Regions from separate parts of the Leptolyngbya sp. FACHB-261 genome, predicted to be linked through region 2. Evidence: predicted binding sites of a transcription regulator. Region 2 holds the regulator's gene; each other region holds the start of a gene.
The links. The regulator NtcA, encoded in region 2, controls nitrogen genes in cyanobacteria. The targets are predictions, from matches to a motif close to TTTGTANNNNNNNNTACAAA.
Positions count from the first base shown of each region.

Region 1: a site for NtcA is predicted at 2,301-2,320, ahead of pirA (arginine synthesis PII-interacting regulator PirA). Genes of this name have one in related genera too.
Region 3: a site for NtcA is predicted at 2,738-2,757, ahead of H6F94_RS04605 (acetamidase/formamidase family protein). Genes of this name have one in related genera too.

Region 1 is NZ_JACJPL010000004.1:98,196-102,406, reverse strand. Features, by position in the region: gene H6F94_RS03280 (NAD-binding protein) at 1-865, shown strand, start outside; gene H6F94_RS03275 (hypothetical protein) at 885-1,238, opposite strand; gene H6F94_RS03270 (thioredoxin domain-containing protein) at 1,567-2,178, opposite strand; gene pirA (arginine synthesis PII-interacting regulator PirA) at 2,422-2,592, shown strand; gene H6F94_RS03260 (adenylate/guanylate cyclase domain-containing protein) at 2,719-3,711, opposite strand; gene H6F94_RS03255 (DUF3120 domain-containing protein) at 3,880-4,211, opposite strand, start outside.
Region 2 is NZ_JACJPL010000001.1:447,293-451,503, forward strand. Features, by position in the region: gene H6F94_RS02035 (DUF4335 domain-containing protein) at 1-107, shown strand, start outside; gene dps (DNA starvation/stationary phase protection protein Dps) at 238-765, opposite strand; gene fabI (enoyl-ACP reductase FabI) at 898-1,674, opposite strand; gene ntcA (global nitrogen regulator NtcA) at 1,930-2,601, shown strand; gene H6F94_RS02055 (3'(2'),5'-bisphosphate nucleotidase CysQ family protein) at 2,647-3,501, shown strand.
Region 3 is NZ_JACJPL010000010.1:73,622-77,832, reverse strand. Features, by position in the region: gene H6F94_RS04615 (metal ABC transporter permease) at 1-251, opposite strand, end outside; gene H6F94_RS04610 (metal ABC transporter substrate-binding protein) at 244-1,233, opposite strand; gene H6F94_RS04605 (acetamidase/formamidase family protein) at 1,240-2,586, opposite strand; gene thiL (thiamine-phosphate kinase) at 2,828-3,808, opposite strand; gene H6F94_RS04595 (peptidylprolyl isomerase) at 3,830-4,211, opposite strand, start outside.

The sequences.
Region 1 (4,211 bases), on a different contig from region 2:
GCGACTGGGACGGCAGATTGCGGCTTTGCTAGTCGAGCAGCAGCAACCCCTGGTGGGGCTAGAGGTCAAAATGCCCGAAGACCAACTTCTGCCACAATTACCAGTTGTCTATGACAGTGGCACCACTGCTGCAGGGCTACAGCAGGTGGCGATCGAACGAGCCCACAGCTTGCTAGCTGCAACTAGCGACGATTTGATCAATCTGGAGATCTCTCTGCTGGCCCGTTCTCTCAATCCAGGCTGTCGTTTGGTCATTCGCACCTCCGATGCCCGTTTCAGTGAAGACGTTGCTGGTCTACTGCCGTTTGCCCGCATTCTTTGTGTTCCTGTGCTGGCAGCTAAAGCCTTTGCTGCCGCGAGCCTAGGTGAAAATGTACTGGCACTATTTCAACTGGAAGAGCGAACCGTTCTGGTTACCGAATACGAGGTAACAGTTGGCGATAACCTGCATGATCGACTCTTGGCTGAGGTAGCTTACGGTTACTCAGTCGTGCCCGTACTGCACCAGAGCCCAGGTGGCAGCGCGACGCTTTGCCCACGCTATGACAAGGGGCTGCGCTTGCAGGCGGGTGACCGCCTAGTCGTTTTAGCAACCTCTAGTAGCTTGCAAAGTATTGAGCAGGGAACCATGCTGCCGCGCCAATGGCATCTCACCTTGGAGCAGATGCGGCCTAATGTTGACGCTTTGGATGTCGTGCAGGTTCTGACTCGGCATCTCGATTGCAATCTCAACCACGCTCAAGCACTGCTGACTCGCCTACCGCGGGTCCTGCCTCAACCGCTTTATGCTCTTCAAGCTTACCGACTCCATACAGCCCTAGAGCGTTGTGGGGTGCGCACTAGTATCCGTGACTGGAAGCTTTGAATCCTAACCTCTAGAACCTCTAGTGAATGTAAGCCTGAAAGCGTTGGGGTAACTCCAGATCCATTGGCAGTTCAGCATCGTAGCCAAACTTACTGATTAATGTATCGAGGTCGGTCAAGGGCAGATTCTGGCTTCGATGCGTGGGGGAGCGACACTGGAGCCAAAGACTGTAGCCCCGAGGGGTATGAACCAGAACTGCCAGCTCTTCTCGCTCTAACACTTCCCGACAGGCGCGCACGGCAGCGCTCATTTGGTTACTTGGAAAACAGCCAGCATAGCGGTAGAGCTGGCTTCGGTAACATAAGCCTAGTTGCTCAGCCTTGCCTGTATGAATGCGGCAAGGCTCTACAGCAGAACGTTCCAGAATCAACACAGAGAACACCTACGACAGGTTGACCCAACAAAGGGGGTTGTTATTTTGGGTTTACGCTTCTGAACTCGCCTCTGAAGAAGCAGTCCTTGAAGCTTTAAGCCGGTCTAGACACCCTTGCCTAAACAGGTTGACCCCTTCCACTAACCAGTGCTGGTCACCCAAACGGCATTAATCGAGCGCAGACCCACTTACATGGGTCCTGAAAGTAAATGGGCTCTGAAAGTGCGTCGAGGCCAGTACCCAAGAGGGCTAGCAGCGACTGACACTATCACTAATCCAGCTCATACTCTCGCCAGCAAGAGCTAAATTTACCTCCCCTTAGAGGGATTTAAAGACCATTGCCGTGAGCACGAGGGCTAGTTTGGTCCACTTTCACCCGACTAACTTCTGGACTGCCCGAGGTAGGAGATTGGAAGGTTGAGGTTTGCCCAGCTGGCCGTTGGACCTCAGGCAATTGGGGTTGAGCCATTGCAAGGGCCTGTAGGTTGCGCTCCATGACCAAGCGGGGTTGTTCCCCGATAGCAGAGGCCAGCTCTTGATTGGCAGCGTCTAGAAAGACGAAATGAGGAATGCCATCAACCTGATAACGGCTAACTTCAGGTAACCACTTGGAGTTGTCAACATTGAGCATCACAAAATTGATCTGCTCTGCGTAGCGCTGTCGCAAATCCGCCATCATTGGGGCCATTGCCTGACAACTGGTACACCAATCTGCGTAGAACTCCACCAGGGTGGGCAGTGGATTGGTTTGTGCGACCTCAATGGGTACACCGGTTTCCGCCATCGTGTTGAGTGAGGTGCGACTGCCCTGCAACCGGACTCCCCAGAACAGGCTGGCACTTAGCACCACAACAGCTAGAGCAACCAGAAAGTTTCGTAGCCAACGGCCAGTCGTTGCTGAGTCTGTCGAGACAGTTGGGTCAGAGGAAGGGCCGGACATAGGGGGCAATTAGCAGGCACTCTGCTCCAGAGACGTCAGTTTCTAAGTGTAGCGAGGCCCTTGTTAAATTTTTCTGACTTTCTAAATAGAACCTTGGTCTGACGCATATGATTCGGATGCTTATCGTAGCCTTCGCTACAAAACCCTCAAGGCTTTATCTACAGGAGGACTCAGCCATCTGTAGTAGGGTTTTTAGCTTTGAGGGTGATAAGCTAAGCAGGTAAGCATAGCCCAGATAAAACAATGAGAAAGCTCATAGCGAACAAAATTTCACCTCAAGCCCAAGCGCAAGCCCAGGCTAGTCACCGTGTCAGCATGATGGCCTCTCTAGAGCGCCGGATGGAAGTTGCCCGCAGCAAAGGCGATACTCAACTGCTGAACCTGCTGGAAGCTGAGAAGCGTCAGCTCAGCTAAATTGGCCGGTCCAATTCCTGTACTTGTGCGTCAGCAATTGCCAATCAAAAATTTATTGAACACTCCCATTACGCTTGCATAAAAAGCCCCAGAATCTCTCTGGGGCTTTTTATGCAAGTTGGGCTTTTAAGTACTAAACCAGTCCAGGAAGGTATCTAGGTCTGTAAAGCTAGCGGCATAGGCTAAGGTAGGGTTCTCATAGCCCTTGAGCCGAACTTCGTGCTGTTTGAAAGGGGCGGCGCTGCCAGCGATCCCAGGCTTCAAACGCCCATAAGCAGTCTCACCCAAGGCAATATCAAGACCGATTTGTTTAGTGGCTGTTTCCAGGCGAAAGGCTGCATTGACCGTGTCGCCGAGCGCGGTGTAATCAGGTCGATCTCCGCTGCCCGTATTGCCAACCATGGCATAGCCGGTATTCACCCCCGCGCCTACGCGTAGAGCAAAGGGCAGAGGGTACTGATGGTTGAGTTCTAGAGTCATGTGGTGGAGCGCCGAGAGCGCCCGAAACACCGGTAGCAACTCATCAGTGCCAACGTCATGGCTACCGTGGATCCAGACCGCCATCACTGCATCGCCGATGTACTTGTCGACCCAACTTCCGTATTCACGGATGATCTCGCCAGCATGGCGGAACCAGGTGCCAATGACCTCCGAGAGCAGTTGCTCATCAAGCTGTCGTGTAAGGCCGGTGTAATCGCGGATGTCGACAACCAGCACAGAAATCAGGCGACGGACGTGCAGTGTCGCTGTCGCTGTGAAATCGTCGGAGTTATCTAGCCCGATCGAAGAGTCTGGGCCATGACTGATATCAGGACAGTAGAACTCCAGCTCTGTCTGTCCGAAGGTCAGCCGGTCGCCGCTGTTTAGGGTGACGGGAATACTAACCCGCCGTCCGTTCACAAACGAGCCATTACGACTGCCCAAATCAATCAGGTAGTACTCGCCGCTTTCCATGCTCTGGAGCATGGCATGGTTACGTGAGATCCAGCGGTCAGACAGGACAAGTGTATTGTCTTCACTGCGACCAATCGTCCAGCAGTTGCTGCCCACTAGGGGAACCTGCCGTTCGCCGGACTCATTACGCAGCAGCAGGTGAGGAGTGGGTTGCGAAATCACCACAGGGTCGAAAAACGAAAGTCAGCCTTCTCTACCTATGATGCATCCTGTCCGAGCGAGGTTGTCTCCGTACAAGCATCTCTAATTCCAAGTTGGACTCAGAAATGGGATGCATGTCTGGCTCTTTCGCCCTGGATCTGTAATGCTATGCGACCTGGTACTGAGACCGATTTAAGCCCAGCAGGCAGCCAGCCAAAACAAACCATCTACTAAAATCGTACTCAAAACTGCACCGCCAAAGGCAGCCCAATGCAACGAGCGTTGTCTTAAAGCAATGACACCAATGCTCAGCAACAGCGTGGCCAAGACCGCAGCCCAAGCTACACCCCAGGGTGTTTGTACCTGCACTAGAGCGCTCCTAAAGATTCCAGCGGCTAGCTCTGGCTCAGAGCGCATCAGTTGCCGCCAATGGGGAATGACCTGCACTAGGTAAAAATAGGCGTCGGTAACAACCGTGCCGACCAATGAGCCTAAGTAGAAGTAATTGCCGACTCGTAGTAGAG
Region 2 (4,211 bases):
CACAGTTCGAAGCCACGTTCACACCGGACGGCAAGCTGAGTGTAGAACCCTACACGGAACCGGCTACAAGCGAAAGCGAGACTGCGACACCAGCAGCCTCGCCTTGACATAAATGAAAGCTCAAGTAACCTCCCTAGTCCAAACAGGGCTACGGAGGTTACTTATTTAGGCTCGATTGGATCTTAAATACCCCTGCCTTATACCTGCTTATGGCTAGGCTAAAGGCAACTAGACAGGCTAGTCCAGGGTTGCAGACGATTGCAGGTGGGCTTCTAAGAACCACAGGCGCATATCAACGGCGCGCGAGATCTCGGTGTAGAGATCAGCGGTGTCCTTGTCTCCTAGAGAATCAGAGTCGTCAATAGCCGTACGGATGCGGCTGCTGTACTGGCCGTAGCGCTCGACGAGGGCTTCGACGTGCTCTCTGCCTTCAACAGCTCCCAGGGGATACTCCGGTAAGGCAGAGGCCTCTGCGGCCATGCGCGCCGTTCCTTGGGCAATGCCACCGAGCGTTGTCGCTCGTTCAGCCAATAAATCCACGAAGCCCAGCACTTCCGTCGCTAGCTCATCAAACAGCAGATGCAGCTGGTAGAAGTTCATGCCCTTGACGTTCCAGTGAGCTTGCTTCACTTGGGTGTAAAGGTCGAGCGTGTCGGCCAGGTGCTGGTTCAACATGCCGATTAGCTGCGTGCGCTTCTCAGCAGGGATGTTGATGCGGCTCTGATACTGTGCGGTCTTTGCCGTCTTGGTCTGACTGACTGCCATCTTTAACTCTCCTGTCGCAGAGATACTAAAACGAACTCATTACGACTACGCTTAGTCTAGCAAGAAATGCCCTACTCTGTCAAAGGCGCAGTTGTCAAGCGTGCTTAAACCACGTCTGTAGGCGGAGTGAGATTAAGCTCCCATGATCTCGTAGCCACCGTCTACATAGATGATTTGGCCGGTGATGCCACTCGACAAGTCACTACACAAGAAGGCAGCCGTATTGCCCACTTCCAAGGGGGTAACCGAACGGCGGAGAGGCGCTACTTCTTCAACATGGTGGATCATGTCCAGGATGCCGCCAATTGCTGAGGATGCCAGTGTTCGAATCGGACCGGCAGAGATGGCATTCACGCGAATGTTTTGGGGGCCCAGCTCGGCAGCTAGATAGCGAGTGTTGCACTCAAGAGCGGCTTTAGCAGTGCCAGCTAGGTTATAGCCTGGGATCACCCGTACCCCGCCGAGGTAGCTGAGCGTTACTACGCTGCCTCCTTGAGTCATCAGGTGCTTTGTAGCTCCGCACAGTTGGACCAGTGAGTAGGCGCTGATATCAAGGGCTTGATTAAAGCCAGCGCGGGAGATGTCGCTGAAATTGCAAGTGAGGTCTTCTTTATTCACGAAAGCAAGGCAATGGATCAAGATATCCAGGCGACCCCACTTTTCCTGAATAGCAGCGACCATCTCCTCGATCTGCGCATCATTCTGGACATTGCAAGGCAGAAGCAAATCTGGGGCTAGTGGCTCGACCAACTCGGCAACCTTAGCGCGATAGCGATCTCGCTCATCGGGCAGGTAGGTGATAGCGAGGTTGGCTCCAGCCTTGTGCAAGGACTGGGCAATACCCCAGGCAATAGAACGATTGTTGGCAATGCCAGTGACCAGCGCATTTTTTCCGGTCAGGTCAAGCATGGATCTCTCCAGATCGGGTGGCGGCGTGACGAGATCTTACGATACAGCAGCCCTGCCTCTCTCCCGCTCCAGAATCCAGTCTCGTATCACCGCTCAGCAAAACTAAAGTCTGTTGTGATACCGTTTGGTCAAAATTGGTTACCTGTAATACAAACCGCAAGCCTTGAGTAGGTTTAAGTGATGAAAACTTAGTCAGGGCGTTCAGCAAGCCTTGAGATCATCCAGACCGGGAGGGATAGAGGTGGGGAAGGAACGATGGTTGTGACCCAAGATCGGCCTCTAGCGGCGGTTTTCCGCCAGATGAACAATGGTCTATTTCCGCCGATGGTGGAAACCTTCGAGCGGGGTAAGACAATCTTTTTCCCGGGTGACCCAGCGGAGCGAGTTTACTTTCTGCTCAAGGGAGCGGTCAAGCTTTCGCGGGTCTATGAAGCAGGTGAAGAAATCACCGTCGCCTTGCTACGCGAAAACAGTGTCTTCGGCGTGCTGTCTCTGATTACGGGCAACCGCTCTGACCGCTTCTATCACTCTGTGGCCTTCACCCCGGTGGAACTGGTTTCAGTGCCGATTGAGCAGGTGGAGAAAGCGCTCAAGGAAGACCCAGAACTCTCAATGGTGTTGCTGCGTGGCCTCTCCTCGCGCATTTTGCAAACCGAGATGATGATTGAGACCCTGGCCCACCGCGATATGGGCTCTCGTCTGGTGAGCTTCTTGCTGATCCTCTGCCGTGACTTTGGTGTGCCGGGCGCAGAGGGCGTCACCGTGGATCTGAAGCTCTCGCACCAAGCCATTGCTGAGGCTATTGGCTCTACGCGAGTTACCGTCACTCGGCTGCTGGGCGACTTGCGTAAGCAAAAGATGATCTCAATTCATAAGAAAAAGATCACGGTCCATAATCCAGTGCTGCTGGGCCGCCGTTTCACCTAATTTTTCAGGATCTCTAGAGGCGCAGCCTTCAGCTAGACTGCACCCATGACTTCAACTTTCATGCCCGATTTGTCCGCCCTGCTCCCCATCGCCCGCAACGCTGCTTGGGGCGCAGCCGATATTCTGCTGGAGCACTACAACGGCCACAGCGATTTGCAGGTAGACGAGAAGAAGGACGGCCCTGTTACGGCTGCAGATCTAGCCGTGAATCGTCATCTTCTGTCTACGCTTCAAACTGCCTTGGGCAATGAGCATTTTGCCTACCTCAGCGAGGAGACAGCTGACGTACCCAGCCGTTTTGAGAAACAGTGGGTTTGGATCATTGATCCGCTGGATGGCACTCGCGACTTTATTGACCGCACTGGCGAGTTTGCCGTTCATATTGCGCTGGTGCATCAAGGCCGTCCGGTATTGGCTGTCGTCGCTTATCCGATGGTGCAGAAGCTCTACACCGCTGTGCAAGGCCAGGGCAGTCAGGTAGAAACTCGGGATGGCACTGCTCATGCCTTGCAGGTGTCTGACCGGCAGCAGCCTGAGCAAATGCGTTTGATTGTGAGCCGCAGCCACCGGGACGGCAAGCTAGACCGCTTACTGGCCAAACTTCCAAAGGCGGACCAGCGGGCTGTTGGCAGCATTGGCTGTAAGTTCGCTTCGATCACAGAGCAGGAGACCGACTTCTACGTAGCCCTCTCTGGCAAAAGCGCACCCAAGGATTGGGATCTAGCTGCACCTGAACTAATTTTGACGGAAGCAGGTGGTCAGGTTAGCCGCTTTGACGGCAGCCTGCTGGAGTACAACCGCGCTGATGTGAGCCAATGGGGCGGCATCCTGGCCAGCAATGGCCATGCCCATAACAAGCTTTGTGCATTGGCAGAAGCAGCACTTGCAGAGGTGACATGAGAATGGCTGAGGGGTAACTTGGCTTAAGCTATACCAAGGCTTAGGCCAGCGGCTCCCCTCAATCTTCCAGGGATTTTCGTGTTGAACCTCGTTCAGCACCTCTAGGCTGCTTACCTGACATCAGAGGCTCTGTGAAGCTGAAGTGAGGCATCAGCCAACTTTCTTTTTGGCTGATGAAGACTCTGAGGAGAGTCCATTTCGAGTGTTTCAGTAAAAATACTAGTCACTTATTATCAGGCTGTGCAGCCAAAACTTCTGACGCTTTTTGCATCTACCCGTTGAATATGAGCATCTGCAACTATGGATATCATTGCTCAGTCTAGGGCAGATGGATTGCAGTATTAAGCAAGGAGTTGCATAAGCCAATGTAGAACGTTAAAGATACTCCTAGCCAGATTGCTAATCAGCTAGATGAGTTTCCTGATAACGCTCTAAAGGATTGTATATAGCTGGTGGACTTCTAGTTTCCACTTGCCTAGAGTTCAGTCGCACCCTAGCTGTTCTAGCTGAGGAGTACCTTGATGCATCTATTGCCAAAACTTGCCTGCAAAAACTATCTCGGCTTGGTTCAGCTACCCGCCGCTCTATTGTAAATACTTCTCGGGGTAGATGGCAATCTTCCTCTAGGTTCTGACTTTCACCGGCTACAGGCTTAGGTTGCTATCTCATTCATTGCAGACTTGCTTAGACAGACGCCGGGAGCGAACTGA
Region 3 (4,211 bases), on a different contig from region 2:
TTGCGACTCGAAGACAAAATCGCCGCACCCACAATCGTGAAACCCAGCGAATAAGCATAGGCCGCAGCTGACTGAGGCAAATAGCCCAGCATGAACGCAACCGTCGCACCCAAAGCCGAGATTTGAGCCAGGGCTAAATCGACAAAAATAATATTGCGGCTGAGCACATGAATGCCCAGGTAAGTGTGAATGCCCGTCAGAACCAAAGCCACCAGAAACGGAATGGTGAGCAGTTGTAGCGTGTCATCCATCGTGCAAATTCTGACTAAAAGCTTGGGCCAGGGTACGAACGTTGTAGTCAAACAGAGCGAAGTAATCTTCCACAGCAGGCAACGCCCCCACTGAAGACACTAAGGTCACGACGCTTGCGCCGGTCTTCTTGCTCAAGAGCTTAGGAATTTGCTCCGGCTCATAAGGCTCTTTGATCACCAGCGACACATGCTCGGCCTTAATTTCCCGGATCAGGGCGGCCAAATGAGTGGGGCTAGCTGGGACGCCTGGTTTAGGCTCTACATAGTCAATAATCTTGAGCCGAAAGCGACGGGCGAGATAGGGCCAGCTGTTGTGATAGGCGATGACCGGAATGCCCTGAAAGGGAGCGAGTTGCTGCTCCCAATTGGTTAGCTTGGCATCAAGTTCTAGCAGAAATGCAGTTCGATTAGCTTCATAGAAATCAGCATAGTCTGGGTCGATTTTTACCAGCCCTTCGACAATTGCCCCAGTCATAGTTTGGGCATTCAAGGGGTCGAGCCAATAGTGCGGGTTGCCCGCGCCGTGATTGTGCCCGGCGGTGGGAGCAAAGGTGGTGGAGCGCACCTCTAGCAAGGGAACGCCCAGGGAGGCATCGACATAGCCTTTGCCTCCCCGCTGCAGCTCAAGGTTGCCAGTTTCCTGGAGCAATTTATCGAACCAGAGATCGTGATCCAGGCCGATTTTAACGACCAGATTGGCGCCCTTGAGCTGCTGCAAGTTGGCCAGACGCGGCTCAAAGGCGTGAGGATCTTGGGCTGGCAGAGCAATGCTACTGGCGGCTACTCGCGTCCCTCCCACTGCTTCGACCAAACTTTGCAGATCGGAGGTGGTTGCGACGACTTTTATAGTCCCACTATTGATCTTGCTGTGGATGATCTCACTGTGTATCTCACTGCTTTGAGCTGCGGGTGTTGTTCCCCACAGGATGAGCCCTAGCAAGCAACAGCTCAGCAGCCGCAATAGCCCTTTGAATCGGATCATGTCAGATCACTTACGATTAGCAACCCAAATACTCTTGGGCATCAGGCAATGAACGCTCTTTGCCTCTGGGCTCATTTTGTTGACGCGGCAATCCATTCTCATGCTAGCCAGAGCATAAGCATCCAGGCGCGAGACTTTCTCTTTGTCCTGCAACAAACTCAGCATCGCCAGGGACGCGTTATCCATCACCTTATTGAGATCTGTGCCGGTGTCGCTAGTGACGTAGTAATCGGCATTACTGACCACGGGATAGGTCGTGCTCTTGCGGGCTCGAATATCTTTAGGGTTGAGACAGTGAATGCCTTTGTTGATGTTTACTACTTGAGAAATCCGGCAGTCTGAGACTTGGGGCATGAGTTCAGCCGCAGCCGTCGGCGTGATTTGGCGTTGCTCGGCTAAGAATTTGGCGGTTTCAGCTTTGACGTTATCTAGCGCTTTGTTGAGGTCACGGTCTACGCCAACCGTGATCCAGTGAGCCGTCGTTTCAATCTTGGGCCAATCCTGAGGTTTGCCTTTAATTACCTCTACATTGAGCACCATTTCTTTAAAGGCGGTCTCTAGGGCCGTCAAGTTAACCTCGCCGTTGCCTTGAGCCGCGTGAGAGTCACCTGTCCACAGCAAAGCCCCCTTCACGAAGACTGGGACATAGAGAGTCGAACCGGGCACAAAATCACGGATATCTAGATTGCCAGCATAGGGACCCGGCGGCACTGAGCTGTAGCGACCGGGCTCAGCTCGGGCAACCGCTAGCGTACCAGGAAAGGGCGCCAGGGGAATTTCAATGCCGGGTGCAAATTGGGCAATCTTTTTATCCATGTCCAGGTACAGATACTTGACCTGTCCATCGGGAAAACGATTGGGAAACTGACCAAACATCCCCGGAATATTAAAGTTGGCGGCATAGGAACGGGGCTCAATTTTGAGGATCTTGACCTTCAAAACATCGCCTGGTTCTGCCCCTTCAACGTAGATAGGGCCGGTCACCGTGTGAGGCCCCCGGCCAGGATTGTCAGTCCGCAGTTTTTTGAGTTCTTCGATGGTTTTGCCGGGCACGATCTGGTTATGGGAATGCATCATCGTTTCCAACACCACCGTGTCGCCTGAGGCAATCCGCATCACTGGCGCTTGAGCATTGTCAAACCAGCCCCACTGTGTGGTTTCTAAAGTGGCGGGCAACAAATGCACTTTGCCAGGATAGTTGGCCGGTGCAATTCTCAAGGTCTCTTGGGTGATTGCTGCCTGGGCTTGCTTGTTGTGCTGATAGGCAAAGGCACCAGTGCTAAAGGTAATGCCAAGCAGAATCAGGGCCAAGCCAACCCATTTCGGCAATCTCAAACTTCGAATTCTTTTCATCTAGCTCCTCACCCAGCCAACAAATGCAATAAAAAAACTGCCCCGCGATAACGTGGGCGCAGCTCGAACTAGCAGAGCCATGGCTCAAAGTCCGAACCCATAGGGCGAGACTTTAGCTCAGGTTCTATGTCTCATTGAAGACTGGCTGAGTTCTGTAATCATTAATACAAACCCGTGCCAACTCAAGGGTTGGGGCTTAACCTGAAGCCCTCAAGTTAGGCTCTGAAGTTAGGTCTTGAAGCTAAGCAAAATGTTGAAAGGCTTGAGCCTGGCTCAACTCTTGCCCCTGTAGATCTCGTACCCCACTACCCGCTACCACTTGCCCGATCACCGCAGCTTCCCCACCCAGCGCTGCTTGTAGCTGCTCAGCGGCAACTGGAGGCAGACACAATACCAATTCGAAGTCTTCGCCGCCGTAGAGTGCCCATTCCAGGGCTAGCTGGGGCTCCAAGGCTCTGGGTTTGGGAATCGCCTCTAGGTCAATCTGCAAACCAACACCACTGGCTCGGGCAATTTGCACCAAAGCATCGGCTAGACCATCGCTGCTGTCCATGCCGGCGGCCCGGTCGCTCACAGCCCACAGCTTGGGCAAGACATCCAGGCGAGGCATGGGTCGCTGATGGGCTTGCTGGAGGGCCTGTCGCTGCTCAGGGCTCAGGTCTTGGCCCCAGTGCGACTGGAATTGTGGCTGGAACTGAGGCTGGAGTAGCAGTTCTAGTCCTGCCCGCGATGCCCCATGCACACCGCTAACCAGCACAGCATCTCCAATCTTGGCGCCGCTGCGTCGGATCACTCGCTCAGGCTTGACTTGGCCTAAAGCCGTCACCGCTAGGGTGCGCACACTCGAACGGCAGAGATCACCACCCACCAGCACCGTACCGTACCGATCCAGGCAGGCTTTGAAGCCGCGATAGCAGCCCTCTAGCCAGGCCACGGGCGTCGTGGGCGGCAGAGCTACACCAATGACCAGCCCCAGCGGTTGCGCTCCCATTGCGGCCAGATCTGAGAGGTTCGCGGCTGCGGCTCGCCAGCCGACATCTTCGGCTGCCGTGGTTGTGTCGCTGAAATGGACTTCGTCAACCAGCACATCGGTGGTGACCACCAGCTCATGACCAGGCTGTACCGGCAGCAGGGCCGCATCATCTCCCACCACGCCAGGTGGGCAATACTGCTGCACCAAGGCCAGTAGGCCCTGCTCTCCTAGGTCTTGAGCTGTTTGCATGTTGACCTCAGGCGGTTGAACTCAGGCCGTGGGCTGAACCAGGTTTTCAGCGCCGCTCACCACCCGTGCCGAAACGATCTTGTCCCCTTCTTTGAGTTCGCGCAGGACTTCGGCCCCTTGCGTGGTGTAGCCAAAAATTGCGTAGCGGCCATCCAGCAGATTGCGGCCAGCAGGCGTGAGTTCCGGCTCGAATAGAAAGAAGAAGAACTGTGAGGAGCCGCTATTGACATCACTTTCGGCTCGGGCCATCGCCACAGCCCCGAAAGAGGAAAACGGCAGCACTGGGTCTAGGCGAAACAGACCAGCATCTTCAGTGGTGATGCCATAGAGCAGTTCCGGTTCTCCCTGTAAGCGCACTTCTAGAGGTACCGTGCGCAACTGGCCAGTTGACGGATCAACAAAG